One region of the Allobosea sp. 10N428 genome, then DNA from elsewhere that is predicted to be linked to it. Evidence: predicted binding sites of a transcription regulator. Region 1 holds the regulator's gene; each other region holds the start of a gene.

Region 1 (10,149 bases):
GCCGTCTCGGCAGCAACGTCATCTTCTCGAACAACGTGATGTGCGCCGGTCATGTCACGATCGGCAACTTCGTCATCGTCGGCGGCGGCGCCGGCTTGCAGCAATTCATCCGTATCGGCGACCATGCCTTCATCGGCGGCGGCGCCGGGGTGTTGAGCGATGTCATTCCCTTCGGCACCATCCGCGACAACCCCGCCCACCTCGTCGGGTTGAACCTCATCGGCCTCAAGCGCCGCGGCTTCACGCGCGAGCAGATCCACGAGCTGCGCCGCGCCTACCGCCTGCTCTTCGCCGATGAAGGGACGTTGACCGAGCGGGTCGAGGATGTCGCGGCCGAGTTCGCTTCGCATCCGCTGGTCCACGAGATCCTGGATTTCATCAGGGAAGGTGGCGACAAGGCGCTCTGCATGCCGCACGACGTCGCTCCGACGGAGCGGTGAGCTCCGCGGGAATCGCGCGCGGCCCGCTCGTGCTGATCGCGGGAGCAGGCGAGTACCCGCTCCGATTGGCTCGAAATCTCGCCGACCATGGCGAGCGCCCCTTCGTCGCGGCACTGGAGGGCGCAGCCGACCCTGCTGCTTTCGGCGATGCCGATGTGCAGAGTTACCGTCTCGGGCAGCTCGGCAGCCTGCTCGGCGAGCTGCGCCGACGCAGCATCGTTGATATCGTCATGCTGGGCAGCCTGCCGCGGCCCAGCTTCGGGGCGCTGCGGCCTGAAGCCTCGACCTTGAAATATCTGCCTTACTTCGCTCGCGCCTTCCAGGGCGGCGACGACCATCTCTTGCGTGGTGTCGTCCGCTTCTTCGAGGAGCAGGGCTTCCGCGTCCACGGCCCGGCGGATATCGCGCCAGAGCTGACCGCGCCTCAGGGGCCGCTCGGCCGCAAGCAGGCGGGGGCAGGACAGAAGGCCGTGCTTGAGCGCGGGTTTTCGCTGCTGGCGGCGCTGTCGCCATTCGATGTCGGGCAGGCGGCTGTCATCGCCGACCACCGGATCATCGCGATCGAAGCTGCCGAGGGTACCGACGCTATGATCAAGCGCGTGGCGGATCTCGTCGCGCGGGGACGCCTCAAGATCGGCAAGGGCGATGGCGTTCTCGTGAAGGCCCCGAAGATGGGGCAGGATCTGCGCGTCGACATGCCGGCTATTGGCCCGGACACTCTGCGCAACATCGCCGAGGCTGGCCTGTCGGGCATCGGCCTCAAGGCGGGCGCGGTGCTGGTCGGCGACCGCGCGGCGCTTGGACGGCAGGCGGACCAACTTGGCTTGTTCATCGAAGGCGTCGCCTGATGCGACCCTTCAAGCTCGCCATCATCGCGGGCGAGGCCTCTGGCGACGCGCTCGCCCTGCGCTTTCTTGCAGCCCTGCGCGAGCGATTGGGTGATCGCCCAATCGAGCTGCGCGGTGTCGGCGATCACGGCCTGCCGCAAGCGGGGCTACAGCCGTTCTTTCCGCAAGCCGATATCGCGGTGATGGGCTTCGGCCCGGTGATCGCGCGCCTGCCGCTTCTGCTGCGACGGATGGAGGATGCGGCACGCGGGATTGCCGATTTTCAGCCCGATCTGCTGCTGACCATCGACAGCCCGGATTTTTGCCTGCGGGTGGCGAAGAAGGTGCGGGCGCGAGCGCCCCATATCCCGATCGTGCACTGGGTTTGCCCAAGCGTCTGGGCCTGGCGCTCCGGCCGGGCACGCCGCATGGCGCCGCATGTCGACCGCATTCTGGCGCTGCTGCCTTTCGAACCAGCTGCTCTCGCGCGGCTGCGCGGTCCTGAGACGATCTATGTCGGCCATCCGTTGATGGAACGCCTCGGCGAGTTCAGGCCGGGCCCGGCCGAGCAAGCTGTCCGGGACGATGCGGCGCGGCCGCTGGTTCTGGTCCTGCCCGGCAGCCGGCGCTCCGAAATCCATCATTTGATGCCGGTTTTTGGCGAGGCGGTCGCACGGGCGGCGGCGGCTGTTCCGGGCGCGCGCTTTGTTCTGCCGGCCGTCGCCCGGCTCCAGCCGATGATCGCCGAGGCCGCGGCGCGTTGGTCGGTCACGCCGGAGATCGTCGGCGGCGAGGCGGCCAAGCTCGCCGCTTTCCGCGGGGCCCGCGCGGCCCTGGCCGCCTCCGGCACCGTGACGCTCGAATTGGCCTTGTCGGGCGTGCCGACGGTTGCCGCCTATCGCGGGGCAGACTGGGAGGCAGTGCTGGCCCGGCGGCTCATCAAGCTGCCGAGCGTGATCCTGCCGAACCTGATTCTGGGCCGGAACGTCGTCCCGGAGTTCATCCAGGACGATGCGACGGCGGAGGCCCTGGGCCGGCATTTGCTGGCGGCGCTCGCCGAGGGGCCCGAACGGCGGGTGCAGCTCGACGGCTTCGCCGAGGTCGAGACCATCATGCGCTCGGCGGGCCCCAGTCCGGCCGCCAACGCCGTCGAAGCGGCGTTGACCTTGGTCACCTCGCAGGCTCGCCGCGAGGCTTGAGTTTATAAGCCGGCTTCTTCGACGGCCGCGCCGGACGCCTTGGCGATCGGCGCCCATTTGGCGAGTTCGGTCCTGACGTGCTCGCCGAGCTGCTCGGGCGTCGAGCCGACGATGTCGGCGCTGACGTCGTTGAGTTTTTTCTTCACGCCCTCGTCCTTGAGCGCTTGGTTGGCGGCCTGATTGATCTTCTCGACGACAGGGTGGGGCATGTTGGCCGGGCCGAACAGCGCGCTCCAGGTATAGGTCTCATAGCCCGGCAGGCCTCTCTCGGCGATGGTCGGCACATCCGGGAAGGACGCGACGCGCTCCTTCGCGGATGAAGCCGGCCTAGGGGAGGTTGTCGAACATGATCGGCACCGCGCCAGAGACGACGTCGTTCAGCGCCGGGCCGGCGCCGCGATAGGGCACATGGTTCATCTGGACGCCGCCGAGCGATTTAAACAGCTCGCCGGAGAGATGCAGCGGCGCGCCGACACCGGAGGAGGCATAAGAATACTTCCTCGGGTCCTTCAGCACCTTCCCCGACGCGCTCGCGGATCATCCACATGGCTTTGATCAATCTTCCGAAACAATAAGGGCGCGGTGGAGACCACCGCGCCCTTGCTGGCGTTCGTGCTGCGCTGGGATCAGCGGCGGCCGATCGGCGTATAGTCGCGCTGCGGCGAGCCGGTGTAGAGCTGGCGCGGGCGGCCGATCTTCTGGGAGGGATCCTCGATCATCTCCTTCCACTGCGCGATCCAGCCGACCGTGCGGGCGACGGCGAAGAGCACGGTGAACATCGACGTCGGGAAGCCCATCGCCTTCAGAGTGATGCCCGAATAGAAATCGATATTCGGGTAGAGCTTCTTCTCGATGAAGTACTCGTCGTGCAGCGCGATGCGCTCCAGCTCGACAGCGACGTCCAGCAGCGGGTCGTCCTTGATGCCGAGCTCGTTCAGCACTTCATGCGTGGTCTTCTGCATGATCTTGGCGCGCGGGTCGTAGTTCTTGTAGACCCGGTGGCCGAATCCCATCAGGCGGAACGGATCGTTCTTATCCTTGGCCTTGGCGATGTATTTCGGGATGTTGTCGACGGTCCCGATCTCCTCAAGCATCTTGAGCGCCGCCTCGTTGGCGCCGCCATGGGCAGGCCCCCACAGGCAGGCCGTGCCGGCCGCGATGCAGGCGAAAGGGTTGGCGCCCGACGAGCCGGCGAGGCGCACGGTCGAGGTCGAGGCGTTCTGCTCGTGGTCGGCGTGCAGGATGAAGATGCGGTCGAGCGCGCGCGACAGCACTGGGTTGACCTTGTACTCCTCGGCCGGGACCGCGAAGCACATGCGCAGGAAGTTCGAGGTGTAGTCCAGCGAGTTCAGCGGATAAACGAAGGGCTGGCCGACGGTGTATTTGAACGCCATCGCCGCCAGCGTCGGCACCTTCGCGATCATGCGCATCGAGGCGATCATGCGCTGATGCGGGTCCGAGATGTCGGTGGAGTCGTGATAGAAGGCGGACATCGCGCCGATCGAGCCGACCATGACGGCCATCGGGTGCGCGTCGCGGCGGAAGCCCTGGAAGAAGCGGGCCATCTGCTCATGCACCATTGTGTGGCGCGTGACGCGATAGTCGAAATCCGCTTTCTGCGCGGCGGTCGGCAGCTCGCCGTACAGCAGGAGATAGCAGGTCTCGAGGAAGTCGCCATGCTCGGCGAGCTGCTCGATCGGGTAGCCGCGATAGAGCAGCACGCCCTGGTCGCCGTCGATATAGGTGATCTGCGACTCGCAGCTCGCGGTCGAGGTGAAGCCGGGGTCGTAGGTGAACATGCCCGTCTGGGCATAGAGCTTGCCGATGTCGATGACGGCAGGGCCGACCGACCCTTGCTTGATCGCCATGTCGACGGTCTTGTCGCCGACCTGGAGCTGGCTCGTGTTTCCGCTCATCGATACCGATCCTTTCAAGGCTCGCTGCTGTTCAGCCCCTGTTTCGCCTGTCCGCCGGCACTTCCGCGCCAGCCTTTTCCCATCCGCGGCCCGCGATGTGACGGGCTGATGTCGGGAGGGGAGGTGGAAGGAGACCCATGTGACTGATTTACAAGCAATATTCGTGCCCCGCCGCGGGGTGGCCGCGCAACGCACTTGCGCGTCACTAGACCATTTGCCCAGTGCATTCAACCAAGCCTAAAGGCGATTGGAACCGCGTCCGGATCATATCTGCGCGAGCAGCGACAACGCCGCCATCGCGAGGCAGCATGCGCGAGCATGAAAGCTGAAAGAGGGGCACCGCTCGGCAGCGGCGATGCCCCATTGACGACAGCTCAGGCCTGGTCGGCGAGCCGCGCCAGCGTCTCGTCGCGGCCAAGCACGGCCATCACGTCGAACAGGCCAGGCGACATGGCGCGGCCGGTCAGCGCGGCGCGCAGCGGCTGCGCCGCCTGGCCGAGCTTGATGCCGGTCTCCTCGACATAGGCCCGCACGGCCGCTTCGAGCGGAGCCGGCGACCAGTCGCTGACCGCGGCGAGCTTCTCCGCGATCTGCGGCAGGCGCTGGCGCGCGGCTTCGTCGAGCAGGCTCTTGGCCTTGTCGTCAAGCTGCAGCGGGCGTGGGGCATAGAGATAGAAGGCGCTGTCGACCAGCTCGACCAGCGTCTTGGCGCGCTCCTTGAGGCCGGGCATCGCTGCGAGGAAACGCGCTTCGAGCGCGGGCGACAGCGTTGGGCCGAGTCCGCGGGCAGGGCCGATCTCCGGCAGGATCACCTTCAGCGCGTCGAGCAGTTCCTGGTCGCTCGACTGGCGCATATAGAGGCCGTTGAGGTTCTCCAGCTTGGCGTAGTCGAAGCGGGCGGGCGAACGGCCGATCGAGGAGAGATTGAAGGCGTCGATCATCTCCTGCGTGGAGAAGACCTCCTGGTCGCCATGGCTCCAGCCCAGCCGCACGAGATAGTTGCGCAGCGCCGCCGGCAGATAGCCCATCGAGCGATAGGCATCGATGCCGAGCGCGCCGTGGCGCTTCGAGAGCTTGGCGCCGTCGGGACCGTGGATCAGCGGGATATGCGACATGCTCGGTACGTCCCAGCCGAGCGCATCGTAGATCTGGGTCTGGCGGGCGGCATTGGTGAGATGGTCGTCGCCGCGGATGACATGGGTCACGCCCATGTCGTGGTCGTCGACCACGACGGCGAGCATATAGGTCGGCGTGCCGTCCGAGCGCAGCAGCACGAGGTCATCGAGATTCTCGTTCTGCCAGATAACGCGGCCCTGGACCTCGTCGTTGACCACGGTCTCGCCGGTCTGCGGCGCCTTGAGGCGGATCACCGGCTTCACGCCTTCCGGCGCGGTCGACGGATCGCGATCACGCCAGCGCCCGTCATAGCGCAGCGGCTTGCCCTCGGCGCGCGCCTTCTCGCGCATCTCCTCGAGCTCGGCCTGGCTGGCATAGCAGTAATAGGCGTTGCCGGCGGCGAGCATCTGCTCGGCGATCTCGCGATGGCGCGCCGCGCGCTGGAACTGATAGACGGTCTGGCCGTCCCAATCGAGGCCGAGCCATTCCAGCCCGTCGAGAATCGCGGCGATGGCTGCGTCGGTCGAGCGTTCGCGGTCGGTGTCCTCGATGCGCAGCAGCATCTTGCCGCCCTGGCGGCGGGCATAGAGCCAGTTGAACAGTGCCGTGCGGGCTCCGCCGATATGCAGGAAACCGGTGGGCGAGGGCGCAAAGCGCGTGACGACGGCATTGCTCATGGAAGGCAACTCCGGCCGGGCGGCACGAGCCGCCCGGGGCAAGACAGGGAAATGGCGCAGGTCATGACATGACAACCGGCGCGCGCCCTGTAACATGGCTTGGCCGGAAAGGTTAAGCGGTCAAATTGCTGCGCCGGCGGGGGAGGGGCGGAGAATGCAGCCGGGGCCGCCGGGGCAGGACATGCCGCGCGGCGCGCGAGCCGAGGCCTTGCCTTTGCGCCTGCTCGCGCCCTGGCTGATCTCCGTTCGCTTCAAAGCCTGGTTCAACCACTGGCAGGCTCGGTTCGGTCAGGCGCTCGAATTGGAGGCGGAGCGTCGCCGCCCGTTCCTATGGCTGCCTGTGGCGACGGGTGTCGGCATCCTGCTTTATTTCGCGGCAGATCGTGAGCCGGCTTTGTGGGCGCCTCTGACCGGCTTCGCGCTCAGCGCGATCTTCGCGTTCGCGCTGCGAACCCGTCGGTTAGCCTCGATGGCCTGTCTGGCGGCGGCCGCCGCCTTCGCGGGTTTTGCCGCCGGCGTCTGGCGGACGGCCGATATCGCCGCGCCGATGCTGGAACGGCCGCGAATCGGCAAGGTGACGGGTTTCGTCGAGAGCGTGGAGGCACGCGACAACGGCGCCCGCATTGTCCTGCTGGTAACTGAATTCGCCGGGATGCCGGCCGCGGAGCGTCCAAGGCGAGTGCGCGTCAATATCCGCGCCGGCTCGGTCGCTGCGGGGGATCATATCGCGGCGACGGCGCGGCTCCTGCCTCCACCGGGGCCGGCTCGGGCGGGCGGCTACGATTTCGGGCGCGATGCCTTCTTCCGCGGCATCGGCGCAGTCGGCAGTATCGCAGGCAAGATCGCGTCGGCGCCCGCGCCGCATCCAATGCCGACGCGCCTTGCCGTCGATGTCACGATCGACCGGGCCCGCAACGCCTTGACCCGGCGCATCGCCGAGGCGGGCGGCGGGCAAGGGGGGGCGGTCGCTGCCGCCCTTGTCACGGGGAAGCGCGGCCTGATCACCGAGGCGACGAACAATGACCTGCGCGCGGCCGGGATCTACCACATCGTCTCGATCTCAGGCCTGCACATGGTTCTCGCGGCCGGGACGATTTTCTGGCTGGTGCGCGCCCTGCTGGCGCTCTCCCAGACTGCCGCGCTGCGCTGGCCGATCAAGAAGATCGCGGCCGTCGCGGCGATGCTCGGCGCGACCGCCTACTGTATCTTTTCAGGCAGTGACGTCGCGACCGAACGCTCGCTGATCATGACGCTGGTGATGCTCGGCGCGATCCTCGTCGATCGTGCTGCACTGAGCATGCGCAATCTCGCTCTTGCCGCCATGATCGTGCTGCTGCGCGAGCCGGAGGCGCTGCTCGGACCGAGCTTCCAGATGTCATTCGGCGCGGTTGCTGCCCTGATCGCCTTTGCCGAACGCTGGGAGAGCCGAAAACGCACGGAGCCGCCCCCGAGCCTGCCATGGCCGCTCGGGCCGGTCTGGGCAGCGGCGCTCGGCATCATCGTCACCACCTTGCTGGCGACGGCGGCGACAGCGCCCTTCGGGGCCTATCACTTCCAGACCTTCAACCCCTTCGGCCTGCTCGGCAACGCGATGGCGCTGCCCTTCGTCTCGCTCTTCGTCATGCCGGCCGCCGTCTTCGGCGTGCTGGCCTATCCCTTCGGGCTGGACTGGCCCGCCTGGGCGCTGATGGGGCTGGCGTCCGATGTCGTGCTCAAGGTGGCGCACTGGGTCGCAAGCATCGACCATTCCACCGTGATGATCGCCGCCTTCAGCCCGGCCGTGCTGACCTGCTTTGTGCTGGCCTTGCTCTGGCTGACGCTCTGGACCACGGCATGGCGCTGGCTGGCGGCGGTCCCCATCGTGCTCGGCGTCGCCATCGCCGGAAAGCCGGAGCGGCCGGAAATCCTGATCGAACGCGACGGTTCGGGGCTGGCGGTGCGGGGCCTCGATGGACGCCTTGCGGTCGCCGGCAAGCCGAGCCGCTTCGTGCTGCAGCAATGGCTGAGTGCCGACGGCGACAGCCGCTCGCCGGACGATCCGACGCTGCGCGCCGGCATCGCTTGCGATCAACTGGGTTGTGTTGCGCAAACGGCCGACAAGCGCATGATTTCCTACACGCGCGACCGGCTGGCGATCATCGAAGATTGCCTGCGGGCCGACCTCGTCGTCACCGCCATTCCCTGGAGCGGCGCCTGCAAGGCCCGGCTGATCGAGCGAATGGGACTGTCGCGCGACGGCGCGAGCTCGCTCTACCGCACGGCGTCGGGATGGAGCAGCCGCATCTCAGAGCCCAGCGCAGCCGATCGGCCGTGGAGCCGCCGACGCGAACCGCGTCTGGCGGCGCCCGCTGCAACGAGCATCAGCATTCCGCCAGCATCCGCCGATGGCGAAGCCGAGGTCGAGCGGCTTCAGTAACGCCGCATCAGATTGACGAGGCGGCCCTGAATCTTGACCCGGTCCGGCCCAAGCACACGCGTCTCATAGGCGGGATTGGCGGCTTCGAGCGCGATCGAGGAGCCGCGTTTGCGCAGCCGCTTGAGTGTGGCCTCCTCGTCGTCGATCAGTGCCACGACGATATCGCCGGTATTGGCCGAGTCCTGCTTGCGGATGATGACGGTGTCGCCGTCGAGGATTCCGGCTTCGACCATCGAGTCACCGCGCACTTCGAGCGCGTAATGCTCGCCGGAGCCGAGCATGTCGGGCGGCAACGAGACGGTGTGGCTGCGGTTCTGAATGGCCGAAATCGGTGTGCCGGCGGCGATGCGGCCCATGACCGGGATCGCGATGGAGGAACGGCTGTCCTCATCAGCGGTGGGGCGGGGTTTGCCGAGATTGGGCTGCGTGCCGAGCCCGCCCTGGACGACCGCAGGGCTGAAACGCGGCCGCTGCTGCGGCGTACCGAGTCCATCGGGCATCTTGATGACTTCGAGCGCACGCGCCCGGTTGGGCAGGCGGCGGATGAAGCCGCGCTCCTCCAGCGCCATGATCAGCCGGTGGATGCCGGATTTCGAGCGCAGATCGAGCGCGTCCTTCATCTCGTCGAAGGAGGGCGGCACCCCGCTCTCACGCAAGCGTTCCTGGATGAAGCGCAGGAGTTCGTGTTGCTTGCGTGTCAGCATGATCCCGCCGGCCCCGGAAAAGCGTAGATTCGAAACAAATCACGAACACCATAACTGTTCGCCTTGTGTTCCGCAACCCGTTCGCGCGAGGGCGCCTGTCTACAGCAGCGGCAGGATACGGCAGAGGTCGCCTATCCTGGCCGGCGCAGCATGGGCCGGGCGGATCGTCAGCGCCTGCGCCCGCGCCAATGTGCCGAGCATGGAGGAATCCTGCCGGTCGAAAGGCGTTGCAACCCAACCATCGGGCGTCAGCGCCAGCTCCGAGCGCAGATAATCCTCACGCTCGTCATTGCCCGGCAGGTCGCGGCCGAGGCGGGCGGGGATGCTGCGATCGCGATCCGCATCGGCCAGGCCGAGCAGGGCTTCGATCAGCGGCAGCACGAAGAGGTGGCCGCAGACGATCGAGGAGACCGGGTTTCCGGGAAGCCCGACCACGACCATCCGGCCGAGCCGGCCGGTCATCATCGGCTTGCCCGGTCGCATCGCGATCTTCCAGAAGCCAAGCGACATCCCGGCCCGCGTCAGCGCCTCCTGTACGAGATCGTGGGCACCCACCGAGGCGCCGCCGAGCGTGATCAGCACGTTGGCATCGGCAGCCCGCGCCATGCCGATCTTGTTGGCGAGATCGGCATGGTCGTCGCGCGCGATACCGAGATCGAGCACGGTGCCACCGGCCTTTTCGACCAGCGCGGCGAGCGCGAAGGAGTTGGAGGCGACGATCTGGTCGCGCCCGACAGGCTCGCCCGGCGCCACCAGCTCGTCGCCGGTCGCCAGGATCGCGACGCGCGGCTTGCGCCGGACCGGCAGCGAGGGATGGCCCATCGCGGCGGCGAGCCCGAGTGCGGCGCTGTCGA
Region 2 (10,149 bases), on a different contig from region 1:
CGCGGCGCGGCCCTCCTGATCGAGCGCCTTCATTTCCTCGCCGACCTTGGAGCGCTCGAGCACGCCGAGCGCCTCGGCCGTCTGATAGGCGATGCCGCGGGCAATGCCGGTGACGCTCTCGGCCGCTTCGAGGATCTGGATCGCGCCGAGCAGGCGGGTGATGTGATTCTTCAGCCAGAGATTGAGGCGCGCCTCGACCTGTTCGCGCGCTCCGCCGGAGAGGTGTTCCTCCACGAGAAGGCGCAGGCGCGGCTCCAGCACCTTCTCGCCGGCGACGAGGCGCGCCACGGGCTCCCCTGTCCAGCGGACCAGCCCGTCATGCGAGAGCACAAAAGCATCATCGCCCGCCAGCACGACGCGCGCCGCCCGCGACTCGATCTCGGCGCCGAGCGCCTTCATCGCCGCCAGGTTCAGCGCCTTGACCTCGGCGCCTCCCGCCTTCGGGTCCGCCGTAAAGCGGAAGCCCTGCAGCATTCCCACGTGCTGGCCCTCGACGAGCACGTCGCCCGTCGCGGTGACCTCAGCCTCCAACATCGCATTCTCCCGCAAGCGGCGCATCAGCACGCTGGTGCGCCGATCGACAAATCGGTGGGCCAGACGCTCATGCAGAGCGTCCGACAGTTTGTCCTCTACAAGACGAGCCATGCCCTGCCAATGCTCAGGATCAGGTAACCAGTCAGGACGATTGGCAACATAGGTCCAAGTCCTGACCTGCGCGATCCTGGCGGAGAGCGTGTCGATCTCGCCATCGGTGCGGTCGAGCGAGGCGAGTTGCACCGCATACCAGTCGGCGTCGAGCCGACCATGGCGCATCAGCCTGAGATACAGCGTGGTCGCAAGATCGGCATGCTGCATCGGCGAGATCTTGCGGTAATCGGGCAGGCCGCAGACCTCCCAGAGCCGCTCGACCGCAGCACGCCCATGCGCCAGCGACGCGACATCCGGGTCTCTCGCCAACACCTCGAGCGTCGTCATGTCCTCGGCGATCAGCGCCCGGGTCAGGCCGGGTTCCGAGGGCTGGATATTGAGCGTATCGAGGAGGCCGGCGATCGAGCGCAGGTCGAGGTCGGAATTGCGCCACTGCATCTGGCGCACCGGCTCGAAGCGGTGATTCTCGATCGCCTCGACCAATTCCGCGTCGAAGGGCGGGCAGCGCCCGCTGGTGCCGAAGGTGCCGTCTCGCAAATGCCGCCCCGCGCGGCCTGCGACCTGACCGAACTCGGCCGGGTTGAGCTTGCGGTAGTGATGCCCGTCGAATTTCCGGTCGGCTGCAAAGGCGATGTGATTGACGTCGAGGTTGAGCCCCATGCCGATCGCATCGGTGGCGACGAGGTAGTCGACATCGCCGGACTGATAGATATCGACCTGCGCGTTGCGGGTGCGCGGCGAGAGTGCGCCGAGCACGACGGCCGCCCCGCCCTTCTGCCGGCGGATCAGCTCGGCGATCGCGTAGACCTCCTCGACCGAGAAGGCGACGATGGCCGAGCGCGGCGGCAGCCGGGTGATCTTGCGGTCACCGGCGAAGGTCAGGCTGGAGAGGCGCGGGCGCGTGACGACGTTGACGCCGGGGATGAGCTGCTCGATCAGCGGGCGCATGGTCGCCGCGCCGATCAGCATGGTCTCGGCCCGGCCGCGGCGGTTGAGCAGCCGATCGGTGAAGACATGGCCGCGATCGAGGTCGGCAGCGAGCTGGATCTCGTCGATCGCGACGAAATCGACCGCGAGGTCGCGCGGCATCGCCTCGACCGTGCAGACCCAGAAGCGCGGCCGCTCCGGCTTGATCTTCTCCTCGCCGGTGACGAGGGCGACCGCCTCGGGGCCGACCTTGTCGACCACGCGCTGGTAGACCTCGCGCGCGAGGAGGCGCAGCGGCAGGCCGATCATCCCGGTGGGATGAGCGACCATGCGCTCGATGGCCAGATGGGTCTTACCGGTATTGGTGGGGCCGAGGACCGCGGTCACGCCATGGGCGCGGGCGGCGGGCGGCAGCGAACGAAACGGAAGCAAGGCGACGGAGCCGATCATCTCGCCCGCCCATGCGGGCGGGAGCGTGGACGGGAATCAGGAACGGGTCTGGCGAGAACGCCTCTGGAACGAAGCGAGGCCGAATCGCGGACTCCGGCAGAATCGGGATTTGTTCCCCGTTCGGGGCTGCCCTCCCTTCGGCATGGGCCATCCCGGCATAGCGCGCCCTCCCACAGAACCGCCGTGGCGGCGCAAAAGGCCGCTCGGCACGATGCCTATTTAAACCCTTCCGCTCCTGAAACGAGGGGCAATCGACATTTAAGGCTGCTGGCCAGCTTCAATGGCGTGCATGGTCGCACTGCCCGTGGTCGGCCAGCGCCTCGATGATCGCGCAGTCGCAGGCCGCGACACCGCCCGAGCAGGTGGTGGCGATCCGCTCCAGCTCCTTCTCCAGCGACCGCAATTTCGCAATCTTGTCCCGCACCTCTTCGAGATGCGAGACGGAGATCGCATGCGCCTCGTCGCAGGCGATACCGGGCGTGTCGGAGAGCCTGAGCAGCGTGCGGATGTTGTCGACGGCGAAGCCGAGATCGCGCGCATGCTTGATGAAGGCAAGCCGCTCGGCATGGCGCCGGCCGTAGCGGCGCTGGTTGCCCTCGGACCGCTCCGGCGGCGGCAGCAGGCCGACCTGCTCGTAGTAGCGGATCGTCTCGACCTTGACGCCGGTGCGCTCGGCGAGCGTGCCGATCGGCATTACGCGTTCGAGCTTGTCCAGTGCAGCCATGGCGCTCCCTCTGAAGCTATAGTCTCTACAGCTTTAGATAGGTTGCAGTGTGCCCGTGGCAAGAGCACTTGGCGCGAAACGAACCGCATCATCACTAGCGGGCGCAGCGAAGCGCAGACTGGAGAATCCTGGACAAGACAAGCTCCCGCAGCCTCCGCGTCAGGAGATGCTCGGGTCAAGCCCGAGCACGACGCGCGAAGACTACGCCACGCCCATCGCCAGCAGGTCGTGGACATGCACCAGCCCGACCGGCCTGTCCTGATCGTCCACCACGATCAGCGCTGTGATCCGCATGCGGTTGACCAGCTCCAGCGCCTCGACGGCAAGCGTATTGAGCCCGATGCGCCGGGGGTTCGCCGTCATGATATCGCGGGCGCGCAGCGAGCCGCCGCCGCCCATCGCCGCCTTGCGGCGCAGATCGCCGTCGGTGACGACCCCGGCAAGCCTGCCGTCCAGATCCATCACGACGGCGCAGCCGAAACTCTTGTCCGAGATCATCGCGATCACGTCCGGCAGCAGCGTGTCGAGGCCGATTAGCGGCAATTCGGCGCCGCGATGCATAATACTCTCGACGGTCTTGAGCTGCGCGCCGAGCTTGCCGCCGGGGTGGTAGACGAAAAAGTCCTGCCGCGAGAAGCCGCGGGCTTCCAGCAGCGCCACGGCGAGAGCATCGCCCAGCGCGATCTGCATGGTCGTCGAGGTCGTCGGCGCAAGCCCGTTCGGGCAGGCTTCCGCGGACTTGGGCAGCACGAGCGCGATATCGGCCTCCTTGCCGAGCGTGCTCTCGGGATTGGCGGTGATGGCGATCAGCCCGACCCGGAAGCGCCGGGTATAGCCGACGAGCGCGGCGAGTTCTGCCGCTTCCCCCGACCAGGACAGAGCGATCACAACATCCTCAGGCTGCACCATGCCGAGGTCGCCATGGCTCGCCTCGGCCGGATGGACGAAATGCGCGGGCGTGCCGGTGGAGGCCAGCGTCGCGGCGAGCTTGCGGCCGACATGGCCGGACTTGCCCATCCCTGAGACGATCACGCGCCCGCTCGCGGCCCGGATCATCGCGACGGCATCGGCAAAGGGCTGGCCAAGCCCGTCGGCGAGCGCGTCATGGAGCGCGTCGAGGCCGGCGCGCTCGGTGGCGACGGTGCGAAGGGCGGAGGCGCGGATATCGGCGATCATGGCCGGCGCTCTAGCACGGGGAGGCCCGCGATTGCCACCGCCGAGGCTCGGCAGAGATTCGTCGCCAAGCCGAACAACGCTCCCCCGGGGCCGCTCGATTTGTCGCTGATCCCTGGCGGAAACCGTGCGGGCGCTTTCCGGAAGCTGCTGAGCGCGCCCGCTTCGTTGACGGGTCCTTAACCCTGTTCGTTCTAACTCCGTTAACCATGCGCGCCCCTCCAGGGCGCGTGAGCTGTTGCCTGGAGCCTGGCGAACCCCGTGTCCGCTCGCACGACGATCCTGCTTCTGTCCGGCACCGCCCTGACCGGAATTGCGTTCGGCTGGACGACGGCCGCGGCGCAGCGGGCAACCACGCTCAGGACGGGCACGCCGATCTATATCGCGCAGCAGCCGGCCTCGACGGAGGCGCCCTTCGACCCGAGCTCGACCGAGCCCGGCGCCCGGCGCGATCCGGCCGGTCCAGCCCAGCCTCCCGGCTCGGCCGTCTCGACGCGACAGCCGTCCCGCGCCAGCCAACCCGTCCAGGCGCCGGCCCTGCGCGGCGTCACGCAACGCCAATTCCGCGCTCCCCCGCCCGCGGTGGCGACTCTGCCGCAGCCGGCACCGCCTCTCCCGCCGCCGCCCCCTCGTCGCCGCACCGCGGCGGAGGAGGACCCTTATGCCGCGCTGGGGGTGCGCATCGGCTCGGTGACGCTGCGGCCCGGTTTCACCAACTCGATCGGCTACGACACCAACCCGCAGCGCATTGCCCCGCCCGGCGTGAAGGGCTCGCCCTTCGCCCGTTACGAGGGCGATCTCGACATCCAGTCCGACTGGAACGTGCATCAGCTCAGCGGCCGGCTGCGCGGCGGCTATTTCCAGTATTTCAGGGACAGCCAGGCCTCGCGCCCCGATGCCGAAGGCAATCTCGACCTGCGCCTGGACGCCACGCGCGACACCCGCATCCTGCTCGAAACGCGGTTGCGGCTCGATACGCAGCGTCCCGGCTCCCCCGACCTGACCGCCGCCGTCGAAGGCCGGCCGCTGGTCTGGCAATATGGCGGCTCAGCCGGCGTGACACATGACTTCAACCGGCTGCAACTGACCCTGCGCGGCTCGGTCGATCGCGCCGACTATGAGAACGCGCAGCTCACCAACGGCGCGATCCTCTCCCAGCAGGACCGCAACCAGACGCAGTACGGCCTGCGCCTGCGCGCCGCTTATGAGGTCACACCGGGCTTCAGGCCCTTCATCCAGGGCGAAATCGACCAGCGCGAATACGACGACAAGATCGACGCTGGCGGCTATATGCGTTCGTCGAACGGGGTGGGCGGCCGCATCGGCTCGACCTTCGAGGTCAGCCGGCAGCTCACCGGCGAGATCTCGGGCGGCTACCAGAACCGCAGCTATGAGGACCCGCGCCTGAAGAATCTGCGCGGCTTCGTCGGCGATGCGGCGGTGCTGTGGTCGCCGACCCCGCTCACGACCATGACGCTGCGCGGCTCAGCCACGCTCGGCGATACCACCGTTGCCGGTTCCTCGGGCACGACGGTGCGCGGGGTCGGGCTCGAAATCGCACACGCTCTGCGCCGCAACCTCACGGTCACCGGCTTCACCGGCTTCGTCCGCACCGACTATGAGGGGCAGAACCTGCGCGAGAACCAGATAAATGTCGGCGCGCGGATCGAGTACAAGCTCACTCGCACCTTCGCGATCCGCGCCAGCTTCACCCATGAGCGCCTGAACTCGACGCAGCCGGGCAACGACTACACCGCGAACGTTTCGATGGTCGGGCTCAGGATGCAGTTCTGACCGGCGTCGTCATGCTCGGGCCTGATCCGAGCATCTCACGACCAGCGGCGCCAGCGCCGTTCCTGCGGGAGATTCCCGGGTCTGCGCTTCGCTTCGCCCGGGAATGACGTTCCGCCTCACTCCATCCCTTCGAGCTCGATGATCATGCCCTCGATCATCCTCAGGCCGATCTGCCAGAAGCCCGGATCCTTCGCATCCAGCCCGAATGGCGCGAGCAGCTCGCCATAGGGCTTGCTGCCGCCGGCCGAGAGCAGCGCGAAATAGCGCTCCTGGAAGCCTTCCGCAGCGTTCTGGTAGACGCCGTAGAGCGAGTTCACCAGGCAGTCCCCGAAGGCGTAGGCATAGACGTAGAAGGGCGAATGGATGAAGTGCGGGATGTAGCACCAATACGGCTCGTAGCCCGCCGTCAGCCGGATCGCCGGGCCGAGGCTCTCCGCCTGCACGCTCATCCAGATCTCGCACAGCGCTTCCGGCGTCAGCTCGCCCTCGCGGCGGGCCTGATGGACCTTCCGCTCGAAGGAATAGAAGGCGATCTGGCGCACGACCGTGTTGATCATGTCCTCGACCTTGGCGGCCAGCATCGCCTTGCGCTGCTGGCGGTCGGTGGTCATGTCGAGCAGCCGGCGGAAGGTCAGCATCTCGCCGAAGACGCTGGCCGTCTCGGCCAATGTCAGCGGTGTCGGCGCCATCAGCGCTCCGTTCGGCGCCGCCAGCACCTGATGCACCCCGTGGCCCAGCTCATGCGCCAGCGTCATCACGTCGCGCGGCTTGCCCTGGTAGTTGAGCAGCACATAAGGATGCGCGGATGGCACCGTAGGGTGAGCAAACGCGCCGGGCGCCTTGCCGGGGCGCGGCGGGGCGTCGATCCAGCGCTCGTCGAAGAAGCGCTTGGCGATATCCGCCATCTTCGGCGAGAAGGCGCCATAGGCCGAGAGCACCGTGTCGCGCGCCTCGGTCCAGGGGATGGTGCGCTGCTCAACCTGCGGCAGCGGGGCGTTGCGATCCCAGAAATCCAGCGCGTCGCGGCCGAACCATTTGGCCTTGAGGCGATAATAGCGATGCGACAGGCGCGGATAGGCCTCGCGCACAGCGGAAACTAGAGCATCCACGACCTCGCGCTCGACTCTGTTGGCGAGATGGCGGGAATCCGCGACATCCTCGAACTTGCGCCAGCGGTCGGAGATTTCCTTGTCCTTGGCGAGGGTGTTGGTGATCAGCGCGAAGGTGCGCAGCTCCTTGCGGAAGACAGTGCTCAGCGCCTCCGCCGCCTTGCGGCGGACATCGCCGTCGCTGTCCTGAAGCTTGTTCAGCGTCAGTTCGAGCGTTAGCTCCTCGCCGTCGACGGTGAAGCGCAGCGAAGCGATCGTCTCGTCGAAAAGCCGGTTCCAGGCGGCCGCGCCCGTCATCGACTTCTCGTGGAACAGCGCCTCGATCTGGTCGTCGAGCTGATGCGGCTTGTCTTTGGCGAGGTCGTCGAGCCAGGGCTTCCAGTGCGACAGGGGGGCCTCGCCCGCGACCTTCGCCATCACCTCGGGCGCGATGCGGTTGAGCTCGAGCTCGAAGAACAGCAGTTCGGTGATCGCCGCGTTCACCTTGTCCTGCGTGTCGCCATAGAACTTGGCGCGCTGCGGGTCGGTGGTGTCGCCGGAATAAACGAGGCCGGCATAGGCGCCGATGCGCCCGAGCAGATCACTCAAGCCCTCATAGCGCTTGACCGCTTCCGCGAGCCTCTCGCTGCCGTCCGACTGGGCGGCGAGGTCCGCGAGCTTGCCGCGATAATGCTCGGCAAGGGCCTGTGCCTCGGCGAGCGCCCGTTCGAGATCGCTCTTGAGCTCGGGCGAACCGACACCCGGATAGAGGTGGCTCAAATCCCATTCCGGCAGATCGCCGGGCGTGCTCGCCGGCTTGGCCGCGCCCGCCTTGGCACCGGAGCGCCGGACCGTCTGCCAGATCGTCTCTTGGAAGCTCATTCGCTCGACACCTTGCCGCACTGACTTGGGCTTACTCCATAGGCCGGGCTCTGCCCACGGATCAACGCCGGTGCGTGCCGCGGTTTAAATCCCGCTTAACCCTTCTGGCCGACGATGCCCCAGAACGGAACAGGTGATTCCGTTCGGCACAAAGCATTTCTTTCATACTGCATCGTCTTTCGAGGTGTCATGACCGCCACCGTCCTCGTCGTCGACGACGATCCCGTCCAACGCCGCCTGCTCGACGCGATGCTGAAGCGCTTCGGCTATGAGGTGATCGTGGCCGAGGACGGCAAGGCGGCTGTCTCCCTCTTCGGCGGGCCGGACGGCGAGCGGGTCGATGCCATCGTGCTCGACTTGCAGATGCCGGGCCTCGACGGCATGGGTGTGCTCGCCAATCTGCGCGAGCGCGGCATCGAGACACCCGTCATCGTCCAGACCGCGAACGGATCGATCGAGACCGTGGTTGCGGCGATGCGCGCCGGCGCGGCCGATTTCGTGGTGAAGCCGGTTGGCGCCGAGCGTCTGCAGGTCTCGCTCAAGAACGTCCTCAAGCTCGGCGCGCTCGAACACGAGCTGCGCCACATCAAGCACCGCGCCTTGAACACGCTGGGTTTCCGCGATCTCGCGACCAAGAGCCCCGACATGGGGCGCGTCGTCAGGCTCTCCGAGCGCGCGGCGAAGTCCAACATTCCCGTGCTGATCGAAGGCGAATCCGGCGTTGGCAAGGAAGTCCTGGCCCGCGCCATCCAAGGCTCCAGCGACCGCCGGGGCAAGCCCTTCGTCACAGTGAATTGCGGCGCGATCCCGCCTAATCTCGTCGAGTCGATCCTGTTCGGCCACGAAAAGGGCGCCTTCACCGGCGCGACCGAGCGCCATCTCGGCAAATTCGTCGAGGCCAATGGCGGCACGCTCTTCCTCGACGAGGTCGGTGAATTGCCGCTCGACGCGCAGGTGAAGCTGCTGCGCGCCATCCAGGAGGGCGAGGTCGATCCGGTCGGCGGCAAGAAATCGGTCCGCGTCGACATTCGGCTGATCTCCGCCACCAACAAGAGCCTGCTGGACCAGGTGAAGCGTGGCGAGTTCCGCGAGGATCTCTATTACCGGCTCAACGTCTTCCCGATCACGCTGCCGCCGCTGCGACAGCGCCGCGAGGACATTGCCGATCTCGCCCGCGGCTTCCTTGCCCGCTTCGCCGCCGAAGAGGGGCGCAAGCTCAGCGGCATCACATCGGAAGCCGTCGCGTTGATCAGCAGCTACGACTGGCCGGGCAATGTCCGGCAGCTCGAAAACGCGGTGTTCCGGGCCGTTGTCCTCGCCGATGGCGACGAGCTCGGCGTCAGCGAGTTCCCGCAGATCGCCGCGCAGATGGAAGGCTACGACGTCAGCATTCCGCCGGCGCCGGCCCCCATCGCCCGCGGCGAAGCGCAGGGCGAGCCGCCGCCGCGCATCATCCAGATGCCGGTGCGCGACCCCAACGCCCTCGACCTTGTCGCCGGCTCCGACATGCGCAAGCTCGACGAGCTCGAGCGCGAGATCATCACTTTCGCGCTAGCGCATTACCGCGGGCACATGTCCGAGGTCTCGCGCAAGCTCGGCATCGGCCGCTCGACGCTCTACCGCAAGCTCAAGGAATACGGGCTGATCGAGAACGAGAACGGCGCCGATGAAACCGACGCGGCCTGAGCCGCGCAAGAGCACGCGCCGACCAGATCGCGGAGCAATCCGGCCGGCTTAAGCGTTCTCTTAAGAAAGTTGGAGGCGGATTTACCGCTCAGGCCGGTTCGACCCCGGGGGGGCCGGCTCCTGCCGAATGCAGCGGCCTGTTGCGCCGCCGCATCTTGTATCAACCAATCGAGTCACGCAGGAATGGCGCGACTTCGACAGCGATCGGGAAAGTGACCATGCGTCCTCGCCATTGGGCGAAACTGACCTCGGCATCCGCCTTGGCCATCATGATGGGATGCCTCCCGCTCCGTGCCGAAACGCCGATCCAGGTCGACGCCACGCTCGGCGTTCCGCTGCCCGAGCAGCCGGAGCTGAAGCTGCTCAATTCGGAGCACCCGGCCTCCTCACCTGCCGCGATCGCCCATTCCGGCGCCGCCTCGGAGCCGGAGATCGTCACCGGCACGGTCTCGGCCGGCAGCCGCCTGCGCGATCCGGCCAAGCTCGACGCCACTGCGCCCGCGGACGTGGAGGACGAGCCGGTCACGCTCGACATTCCGGCAATCGAGATGCCGGTGACCGATCCGGCGCTTGTCCCGGCCTCGAAGGCCGTCGAGCCGGCGCCGCCGCCTGCTCCGCAGACCGGCCCGCTGCAGAGCGTCGAGCCGCTGGTGCCGCCGCCCGAGATGCCGCAGGTCGTGATCACGGTTCCGCCGGGCCTGGAATTCGCGGCGGCCGTGGCCGAGCACCTTCAGGACGCGGTTGCGGTCCCGCGGCTGTCCGAGCGCGAGCGCAACG
Region 3 (10,149 bases), on a different contig from region 1:
GGCTTCCGTCCAGTCTGGAACCCCTCTATCCAAGTGCCCGTTCCATTTTGCAACTGCGTTGGCTCGCGAAGCGGCGTTGCAGCGTATAGGATGCGGCCATGAGCCTGTCCGACACAGCCGGCCCCGACGCGCCAGACCCTTTCGAGATTTTGAGCTGGTACGCCGAGATGGGCGTGACCGAGGCGCTCGACGAGGCGCCGCGCAATCATTTCGCCGAGCCGCCCCCCTCCGCCGGCGCGGGCCAACCTCGCCTGCGCTCGTTGCCGGGCCGTCCGGCCGCCCCAGCCCGGCCGATCGCGGCGGCCGCCACGGCGCCCGACGACGCAGCTCTCAACGCCCGCGCGCTGGCCCGCGAGGCGCGCACGCTCGACGAGCTGAAGGAAGCGCTCGCGAAGTTCGAAGGCTGCGCCTTGAAGGCGACAGCCAAGAATCTCGTCTTCGCCGATGGCAACCCGGAAGGCCGGGTGATGATGGTAGGCGAGGCGCCGGGCGCCGATGAGGACCGGCTGGGCTTCCCCTTCGTCGGCCGCTCCGGCCAATTGCTCGATCGGATGCTGGCCTCGATCGGCCTCAGCCGCCAGAACGACGTCTACATCGCAAATCTCCTGCCCTGGCGTCCGCCGGGCAACCGCACGCCGACGCCGCAGGAGGTCGCGATCTGCCTGCCCTTCATCCAGCGCCAGATCGAGCTCGCCGACCCCGACATCCTGGTCTGTGTTGGCGGCCCCTCGGCGCAGGGGCTGCTCGGCTTCAGCGGCATCCTGCGCTCGCGCGGGCAATGGGTGGAATACGATACCGGCTCGCGCCGCATTCGCGCCATTGCGACGCTGCACCCGGCCTATCTCTTGCGGCAGCCGCTGCAAAAGCGCCTCGCCTGGCGCGACCTGCGCGCGCTCAAGGCTGCGCTCGCATAGGCTCCCGGAACCGAAGTCGGGCCGCCAAATGCGGTGATGGAGGAACCGGAAATCTCGCCAAAGTCCCACTTCGAAATCTCGGTTTCCGGCAGCAGCTCCGCATCACGAGGCCCCGAATGGCCGGAATCATGCGCGGTCGATCAATTTGAAGCGATTGCCCCGCGGCCAAGGCATGAGAAATAGCCGTTTCCGGCGATTTGCGATATAATATCATTTGATTTTGCAGCGGCCTGCGCGGTGAACCAATGCGTGGAGGCTGACCATGGCTGTCATCGATCTTGGCGCCGGCATACTGTCCGAGCAAGAGCATGATAGGCAACTGCGGCGTGCCATCGTCGCAAGCACAATCGGCACCGCAATCGAATGGTATGATTTCTTCCTGTACAGCACGGTGACCGGCCTCGTCTTCGCGCGGCTGTTCTTCCCGCGATCGGAGCCGCTCGTCGGCACCCTCGAGGCCTTCGCCATCTATGCGGTCGGCTTTGTCGCCCGGCCGATCGGCGCGGCGATCTTCGGCCATTATGGCGACCGCATCGGCCGCAAATCGACGCTGATCGCCACGCTCATGCTGATGGGAATCGCGACCTTTCTCGTCGGGCTCGTCCCGACCTATGAGAGCATAGGCATCTGGGGCGCAATCATCCTGACGGTGCTGCGCTTCATCCAGGGCGTCGGGGTGGGCGGTGAATGGGGCGGCTCCGTACTGCTCTCGATGGAATGGGCGCGGACAGCGGACCATCGCGGCTTCATCGCATCCTGGCCGCAGTTCGGGGTGCCTTGCGGCCTGTTCCTCGCCAATCTGGCTGTCCTCGCCTTCAGCTGGCTCTCCGGCGACCAGTTCCTGACCTGGGGTTGGCGCATTCCGTTTCTGCTGAGCCTCGTGCTCGTCGCGATCGGCCTCTGGATCCGGCTCGGCATCATGGAAACGCCGATATTCCGCAGGCTCGTCGCCGAGAACAAGGTCGAGCGCGCGCCGATGCTGGAGGTGGTTCGGCGCCACCCCAAGGAGATTCTGCTCTGTGCGCTGCTACGCATGGCTGAGCAGGCGCCCTTCTACATCTTCACGGCCTTCATCTTCGCCTATGGCGTGGGCACGCTGAAGGTCTCGCGCGATTTTCTGCTCGTCGCCGTCCTGGCGGCCTCGGTCCTGTCCTTCGCCTCGATCCCACTCTTCGGCCACATCTCCGATCTGATCGGGCGCAGGCGCATGTATATGATCGGCGCTGCGGCGACCGGCGCCTTCGGTTTCATCTACTTCGGAATGCTCAACACCGGCTCGGCGCTGTTGATCTTCCTGGCCATCGTGATCTCGCTGGTGCCGCATGACATGATGTACGGACCGCAGGCGGCACTGATCGCGGAATCCTTCACCGGCCGCCTGCGCTATAGCGGCGCCTCGCTCGGCTATCAGCTCGCCTCTGTGATCGCCGGCGGCCCGGCTCCGCTCATCGCCGCCTGGCTGTTCGCCAAGTATGGAACGGCCTACGCGATCGCCTTCTACATTCTCGCCTGCGCAATCCTGAGCCTGATCGCGACAGCCTTGATGAAGGATTATACCGGCAGGGATATCGAGGGCGAATACGAGTAGAGGCAACGTCTCCGCGCGCCCAGAGAACCATTCCGTTTGGGTGCAACAGGGCGCGCAGTTCCGCTCGGGACCGTTGCACGCCGAGGTTGCAGGCCCTCTCCCCTGCGACATCACGACCGGCGACTGCGACATCCGCGCCTCTCGCCCAGCCTCGGATTTGACTAATCTGGCCGAGAGCGACGATGCTGCCTTCGGCAGGATCGTTTCAAGCCGCCCCGAGGCGGTAGCTGGCCGGAGTCTTGCGATGGAAATCGACGCTTTTCAGCTTTCACGCATCCAGTTCGCTTTCACCGTTTCATTTCACATCGTCTTTCCAGCCTTCACCATCGGCCTATCCGCCTATATCGCGACACTGCTCGGCCTCTGGTTGAAGACGGGCGACCAGAAGTTTCATCTGCTCGCGCGCTTCTGGACCAAGATCTTCGCCGTATCCTTCGCGATGGGCGTCGTCTCCGGCATCGTGCTGTCCTATCAGTTCGGTACCAACTGGAGCCGGTTCTCGACGGCCGTCGGCAACGTGGTCGGCCCGCTGATCGGCTACGAGGTGCTATCGGCCTTCTTTCTCGAGGCCTCCTTCCTCGGCGTGATGCTGTTCGGATGGAAGCGCGTGCCGCCCTGGCTGCACTTCACCTCGGCGGTGATCGTCGCGGGCGGCACGGCGCTCTCGGGCTTCTGGATCCTCTCGGCCAATAGCTGGATGCAGTATCCGGCTGGACACGCGGTGCGCGACGGCATCGCCTATCCCGTCGACTGGGTGAAGATCGTCTTCAATCCTACATTCCCGCTGCGCTTCGCCCATATGATGACCGCGGCCTATCTGACGACCGCCTTCGTCGTGCTGGCGACCGGCGCGCGCCATCTGCTCGCCGGGCACCGCACAGAATCGGCCAAGACGATGGTGCGGATGGCGATCCTGATGATCGCGCTGACGGCGCCGCTGCAGGCGGTGATCGGCGATTTCCACGGCCGCGACACCGCGACCTACCAGCCGGCCAAGCTCGCCGCGATCGAGGCACATTGGGATTCGTCCAAGCCCGGCGCCCTCGTGCTCTTCGCCTGGCCCGACGAGAAGGCCGAGCTCAATCGCTTCGAGGTCTCGATTCCCGGCGTCGCCAGCCTGGTCACCCATGGCAGCATGAATGCGCTCTTCCCGAGCCTGAAGGATTTTGCCGTGCAGGACCGGCCGCCGGTTCTCATCCCGTTCTTCGCCTTCCGGGCGATGGTCGGGATCGGCGTGCTGATGATCCTGTTCGGCTGGATCGGCGCCTGGCTCTGGCGCAAGGGCACAGTGTTCGAATCGCGGCGCTGGCTCTGGATCGCCCAATACACCTGGCCCGTCGGCTTCCTTGCCATCCTCTCGGGCTGGTTCGTCACGGAAGTGGGCCGCCAGCCCTGGCTCGCGACGGGCATCATCCGCTCGGCCGATGCCGTCTCGCCGGTGACGACCACCCAGGTCGCGATCTCGCTCTTCCTGTTTGTCTGCGTCTACTCGGTGGTGTTCACGGCGGGCATCCTCCTGATCAACCGCCTGATCGACAAGGGACCGGACGAGATCGCAGGCCCGGACGCGCCCGAGCAACCCTCGAAGCGCACGCTCAAGGCCGTGCAGGGCGAAGCCGCCACCATCTTCGGCGACGGCCAGCCCGGCGACGACAAGATCCAGCCGGCGATCTGAGGAGCCACGACGATGGAATGGTATCTTCCGGTCATCTGGGCCGTGCTGATCGGCACCGCCGTTATGCTCTACGTCGTGCTCGACGGTTTCGACCTCGGCATCGCCATCCTGTTCCCGACGACGAAGGACGAGGGCGAGCGCGACCAGATGATGAACTCGGTCGCCCCGTTCTGGGACGGCAACGAGACGTGGCTGGTGCTGGGCGGCGGCGGCCTCTGGGTCGCCTTCCCGCAAGCCTACGCCATCATCATGCCGGCCTTCTACATCCCGATCACGCTGATGCTGCTGGCGCTGATCTTCCGCGGCGTCGCCTTCGAATTCCGCTGGGTGGCCAAGCCGCATCACCGACGCTGGGACTTCGCCTTCTGGCTGGGTTCGACGGTCGCCGCCTTCTCGCAGGGGCTCGTGCTCGGCGGGCTGATCCAGGGCGTCACCGTCAAGAACGGCCAGTTCGCCGGCGGGCCGCTCGACTGGCTGACGCCGTTCACGGTGATGTGCGGAGCCGGTGTCATCGTGGGCTACGCCCTGCTCGGCGCGACCTGGCTGCTCTACAAGACCGACGGCCCCGTCGCCGAACGGGCCCGGCGGCAGGCGAAGATCCTGTTGCTGGGCCTGCTGGCCTTCGCGGCGCTGGTCTCGCTGTGGACGCCCTATGCCCACCCGCGAATCGCCGAGCGCTGGTTCACCCCGGCCAATCTCGTCTGGCTCTGGCCGTTCCCGCTGCTGACGGCGCTGTGCGGCTACCTCGCCTGGCGGCGGCTGCATGGCGCGCATGAGTTCACGCCCTTCGCGTTGACCGTCGCGATCTTTCTGCTCTGCTTCGTCGGGCTGTCGATCTCGAACTTCCCCTATCTGGTGCCGCCCGACATCACGATCTGGGACGCGGCGGCCGCACCCTCCTCCCATATCTTCGTGCTGATCGGCGTCGTTTTCCTCCTGCCGATGATCCTGTTCTATACGGCCTTCGTGTACTGGACCTTCCGCGGCAAAGTCAGGGTCGACAGCGGCTATCACTGAGTGAGAGGATAACGATCAGGCTTCGTTCAGGCGGGGCCTGCAAAGACGACTTGAGTTCCCCGCATCTCCCGGCGAGATTGCGGGGCGTTTCGTCGAGGAATCGTCCATGCAGTGGGAAGACTATCGCCAGTCCGAGAATCTCGAGGACCGGCGCGGCGGCGGCGGTGGCGGCGGTTTCGCCGGCATGCCTGGCGGGCGCGGCGGCATCGGCATCGGCACCATGGTTGTGCTCGGCCTTCTCGGCTGGGCGCTCGGCATCGATCCGCGCCTGCTGATCGGCGGCGCCGAAATGATCGGCGGCATTGGCGGGCGCGAGCAGACGCAGGAAACCCGCCGCTCGTCCGGCCCGCCGCAGGACCAGATGGGCCGCTTCGTCTCGGCCGTGCTGGCGCAGAACGAGGACGTCTGGTCGAAAATCCTGCCGCAGCAGGCCAATATCCGCTACCAGCCGCCCCGGCTCGTGCTGTTCTCAGGCGTAGACCGTTCGGGCTGCGGCACGGCGCAATCGGCGATGGGGCCGTTCTACTGCCCCGTGGACAAGAAGGTCTATCTCGACACCTCCTTCTTTCAGGAGATGCAGCGCAAGCTCGGCGGCGGCGGCGACTTCGCCTATGCCTATGTGATCGGGCACGAGGTCGGCCACCACGTCCAGAACCTGCTGGGCATCCTGCCCAAGGCCAACCAGATCCGCGAGCGTTCCTCCGAGCGCGATTCGAACGCGATCTCGGTCAGGATCGAATTGCAGGCCGACTGCTTCGCCGGCGTCTGGGCGCATAACATCCAGGCGATGGGCCGGATCGACCAAGGCGATATCGAGGAAGCCATCCGCACCGCCTCCGCGATCGGCGACGACAAGCTGCAGCGGGCGGCGCAGGGCGTAGTCGTGCCGGATTCCTTCACGCACGGCTCGTCGGCGCAGCGCACGAAGTGGTTCAACACCGGCTTCCAGTCGGGCTCGCTGCAGAGCTGCGACACCTTCCGGAACCCCGTATAGGCATTCGCACACGGATCCTTCGAACAGCCGAGCCGGTGAGCCGACGCCGGCGATCAGGCGCCGGGCGCGATCAGGATATCGGCCCGGACCGTGCCCAAGATCGTCTCGGCCGTGCTGCCGATCACCGCTTCGGCCAAGCCACCCTGTCCGTAGCGGCCGACGACGACCAATTCTGCTCCGGCCGCGGCGCGGCAATGCTCGATGGCCGCGGCGGCATTGCCCTCGACGCTCTGGGTGCTGAGCCGCGTGGTGAGGCTCTCGGGAAGCTTTGCCGCGTCGAGGAAGGCCTTCATCCCGGCCTCGGCCTCCGCGCGGAGGAAATCGCCCTTGCCTTGAAAATCGGTCCTGGGGCCGGGGCCGGGATGGGCATGAACCAGCAGGAGGCGCGCCTGCGGAAACAGTTCCGCAGCCGCCAGCAGAGCCCGGCGCGAGCCCTCCGAGAAATCCGTGCCGACGACAATCGTGCCGTAAGGGCGATCGGCGCGCCGGCGGACGATCAGGACCGGAACGGCCGCCCTGCGAACGATATAGTCAACGGCCGTCCCGACCACGTAATCGCGGACGTCGTTGTAACGCGCGACGCCGGTCACGATCAGTCCGCTGCCGCGCTCGGCGGCGACCTTGGCCAGCACGTCCGGCAACGAACCGTTTCGGACCAGCAGTTCCGCCTCGCCAGCCGCCGGCGGCAGCTCCTCCCGCCAGGCCTCGGCCGCAAGACCGGCCCTCCCCTGCTCCGTCGCATTCGTGACATGCAGGATCGCGAGCTTTGCCTGCCATTCGCGCGCCAGCAGCACTGCGCGTTCCGCCGCCCTGTCGGTGCGCGAGGACAGATCGCTCGCCAGAAGAATCTCGCCCGGTATCGTCATGTCAGCCTCCCGACGTCTCCAGCTTAGGAGGCGCGCGGCCCGATGTCATGCCGCCCCGGACATCGCCCTACCCTGCGCGCTCGCGCCACACCGGCAGGCGCTGCGGCGCCTGGTCGAGGCGCCCTTCCAGAACCATCGCCTTCGGCAACACGAGCCCGGACCGGAGCCTGCGCCCGGCGAAGGACAGCGCGACGCGCTCGCGCAGCGCAGCGCCAGCTGCGTGAAGCGGTATCAGGGCCGGCAGATCCGGCGTGAGCAACAGATAGCGCTCGACCACCAGCGCCCAGTGCGCCTGCGGCACGTCGCCGGCCTCGAACAGCACGAGCCGATCGCCGCGCGCCGCGGCCGCCCCGCCCTGCCAGGCCGAGGCCGGGCCGGTGCGCAGATAGCATGCGCCGGTCGTGTCCGCGGCGCGCTCGAAATCGGGAGCGCCGACCGTATCCACGATCACCGCATGACCGAGCAACCCTTCCGCCACCGCCGGGATCAGCACGGCCAGCGTGGCGGCGAGAGCTCGTGGGGAACCATCGGCGCGGATCACGGCTGTGAGCATACGCAAGGTTCTATGCCGCAGCGCAGCACGCCGCAATCCGGCTCTTGCATTTTGTTCTTGTTATGTTCACTCTATCCGAGATCACAAAATGCCGATTCCCGGCAGCGAACCGGTTCGAAAGCCATGCCACAGGCCAGACCCACCGAAAGGCCCTATCCATCGGCCCAGCCGCTGCGGCGGCACGACAGGGAGCCGACCATCTCGGCGCCAGTCGTCGCGCCGGCCGACCCGCTCGCCTATGCCGGCCACCGTATCGACCCGGAGCGACGGCGCGGGCGGGGCGCCACCGTCAATCCGGGCGGGCGCTACGAAGCGGAGCAGCGCGTCACCGAGGACGATGGCTGGGGCTCGCTGGAAGAGTTGCCGCCGTTCAAGACCGAGATCGCCTATGAGAAGGCGCGCAACATCATCACGCGCAACGACTCGCCGGACATCTCCTTCGACCGTTCGATCAATCCCTATCGCGGCTGTGAGCATGGCTGCGTCTACTGCTTCGCGCGGCCGACCCACGCCTATCTCGGCCTCTCGCCCGGCCTCGACTTCGAGAGCAAGCTGACGGCGAAGCCCGACGCCGCGGCACTGCTGGAGAAGGAACTCTCCTCTCCTTCCTATCAGCCGCGTACCATCGCGATCGGCACCAATACCGACGCCTATCAACCGATCGAGAAGAAGCTGAGGATCATGCGCCAGATCCTGGAAGTGCTCTCGAAGTTCAACCACCCGGTCGGCATCGTCACCAAATCGGCCCTGGTTCAGCGCGACATCGATATCCTCGCCCCGATGGCCGAGAAGGGCCTGGTCAAGGTCGCACTCTCGGTCACGACGCTCGATCCCAAGACGGCGCGGGGCATGGAACCGCGCGCCGCCTCGCCGCCGAAGCGGCTCGAGACGATCCGCAAGCTGTCGGAAGCCGGCATCCCGGTGACGGTACTGGTTGCGCCCATCGTACCGGCGATCAACGAGCATGAGATCGAGCGAATCCTGGACGCCGCAAAGGCGGCGGGCGCGCAGGAGGCCGGCTATGTGCTGCTGCGGCTACCGCTCGAGGTGCGCGACATCGTGCAGGAGTGGTTGCTGACGCATCATCCCGACAAGCTTCGGCATGTGATGTCGCTGATCCGCTCGACGCGCGGCGGCAAGGATTATGATTCGCAATGGGGACAGCGCATGGTCGGCTCAGGTCCCTATGCCTGGATGATCGGCCGGCGTTTCGAGCTTGCGGCCGAGCGTATCGGCTTCAACACGGCGCGCCGGAGGCTGCGCACCGACCTGTTCGTAAGGCCCGAGAAGGAAAAGGCGCAGCTGAGCCTGTTTTGAATGGACCCGCGCGGAGGTCATACCGGGCGCAACGAAGCGTAGAACCGCGATCCATTCCGGAGCGCCTCTGATTAAAAGCTTGGGCATGGTTCGCGGATCGGCGCCGCCCATGGCGGCTTGTCCGGGATGACGGTGGAGGATGACGACACCGGTCTAGCTCGCGACGGCACTCTGTTGCATAAGCCCGCCATGCCCGCTGATTTCAGCCGCGAGACACACGCCATCGCCAACGACCTCTGGCCGCTGGCCGGCATTGACGAGGTTGGGCGCGGGCCGCTCGCCGGCCCGGTCGTTGCGGCAGCCGTCATCCTCGATCCGGCCCGCGTGCCGAATGGGCTCGACGATTCGAAGAAGCTGCCGGCACCGATCCGCGAGGAGCTCTTCGGCGAGATCATAGAGCGGGCGCTTGCAGTGGCTGTCGCCAGCGCCACAGCGGTCGAGATCGACGCGCTCAACATCCGACAGGCGACGCTGCTGGCGATGCGCCGGGCGATCGCCGCGCTGCCGCTGGCGCCGCTGCATGTGCTGGTCGACGGCAACGATCCGCCGCAGATGAGCTGTAGTTGCGAGGCGATCATTCAAGGGGACGGTGCCGTGGCCTCCATTGCGGCCGCATCGATCGTCGCCAAGGTGACGCGCGACCGAATGATGGCGCGGCTGTGCCGGCGCTATCCGGCCTATGGTTTCTCCGGCCATGTCGGCTATGCGACGCCGCAGCATCGCAAGGCCATCGCCGAGCACGGCCCCTGCCCCGAGCACCGCTATTCCTTCGCCCCGGTGAAGGGCGTCTGGTTCCGGTAAGGATTGCCTGGCGTCATTCTCGGGCGAAGCGAAACGCAGACCCGAGAATCTCAGACAGAAGGAGGCGCCAGGGCTGTCTTCGGCAGGAGATGCCCGGGTCAAGCCCCAGCATGACGGGAACCTGCCAGATTGCCCTCGCGGCAATCCGCAGGTTAACGCCCGTTTACGAATTTCCTTTGTTTGCCAACGAGCTAGGCAAAATCTGCAGCCCCAAAACGGGACGCATTTTTTTCAAAGCGGAAACCCGGCCTTTACCCTGTCCGGCCAATATCGCGCTCGTTGAAGTTGCGTAACGGTCTTGGCGTCATGGGTATCTCGCGTACCGGGACCGCCAGCGCTCCCGTCCGGATTCAGGTTTCGCGTACCGGACGGCCAGCGCTGGGGGCTCGGATGAAGGCCAGGAGCCTTCCCGAACAAATCGGCG

Evidence for each region. Region 1 encodes LexA, which represses DNA repair genes until DNA is damaged. Its sites were predicted from a motif close to TGTTCNNNNTGTGTTCNG; they were not measured.
Region 2: a site for LexA is predicted at 2,079-2,096, ahead of AC1DDA_RS15410 (helicase-related protein). Genes of this name have one in related genera too.
Region 3: a site for LexA is predicted at 7,660-7,677, ahead of AC1DDA_RS05435 (PA0069 family radical SAM protein). Genes of this name have one in related genera too.

What each region holds. Positions count from the first base shown of each region.
Region 1 covers NZ_JBFTIC010000002.1:516,217-526,365, reverse strand. The annotation lists gene lpxA (acyl-ACP--UDP-N-acetylglucosamine O-acyltransferase) at 1-440, shown strand, start outside; gene AC1DDA_RS08895 (LpxI family protein) at 437-1,288, shown strand; gene lpxB (lipid-A-disaccharide synthase) at 1,288-2,466, shown strand; partial or broken gene AC1DDA_RS08885 (Bug family tripartite tricarboxylate transporter substrate binding protein) at 2,469-2,973, opposite strand; gene gltA (citrate synthase) at 3,093-4,382, opposite strand; gene gltX (glutamate--tRNA ligase) at 4,757-6,175, opposite strand; gene AC1DDA_RS08870 (ComEC/Rec2 family competence protein) at 6,330-8,591, shown strand; gene lexA (transcriptional repressor LexA) at 8,585-9,295, opposite strand; gene AC1DDA_RS08860 (molybdopterin molybdotransferase MoeA) at 9,395-10,149, opposite strand, start outside.
Region 2 covers NZ_JBFTIC010000004.1:288,251-298,399, forward strand. The annotation lists gene AC1DDA_RS15410 (helicase-related protein) at 1-2,025, opposite strand, end outside; gene AC1DDA_RS15415 (MerR family transcriptional regulator) at 2,303-2,749, opposite strand; gene AC1DDA_RS15420 (KpsF/GutQ family sugar-phosphate isomerase) at 2,951-3,925, opposite strand; gene AC1DDA_RS15425 (outer membrane beta-barrel protein) at 4,184-5,716, shown strand; gene AC1DDA_RS15430 (M3 family oligoendopeptidase) at 5,833-7,686, opposite strand; gene AC1DDA_RS15435 (sigma-54-dependent transcriptional regulator) at 7,876-9,372, shown strand; gene AC1DDA_RS15440 (L,D-transpeptidase family protein) at 9,591-10,149, shown strand, end outside.
Region 3 covers NZ_JBFTIC010000001.1:1,165,377-1,175,525, forward strand. The annotation lists gene AC1DDA_RS05400 (uracil-DNA glycosylase) at 99-914, shown strand; gene AC1DDA_RS05405 (MFS transporter) at 1,177-2,502, shown strand; gene AC1DDA_RS05410 (cytochrome ubiquinol oxidase subunit I) at 2,747-4,177, shown strand; gene cydB (cytochrome d ubiquinol oxidase subunit II) at 4,190-5,194, shown strand; gene ypfJ (KPN_02809 family neutral zinc metallopeptidase) at 5,301-6,188, shown strand; gene AC1DDA_RS05425 (universal stress protein) at 6,242-7,054, opposite strand; gene AC1DDA_RS05430 (hypothetical protein) at 7,122-7,613, opposite strand; gene AC1DDA_RS05435 (PA0069 family radical SAM protein) at 7,731-8,924, shown strand; gene AC1DDA_RS05440 (ribonuclease HII) at 9,114-9,725, shown strand; gene AC1DDA_RS05445 (site-specific DNA-methyltransferase) at 10,032-10,149, shown strand, end outside.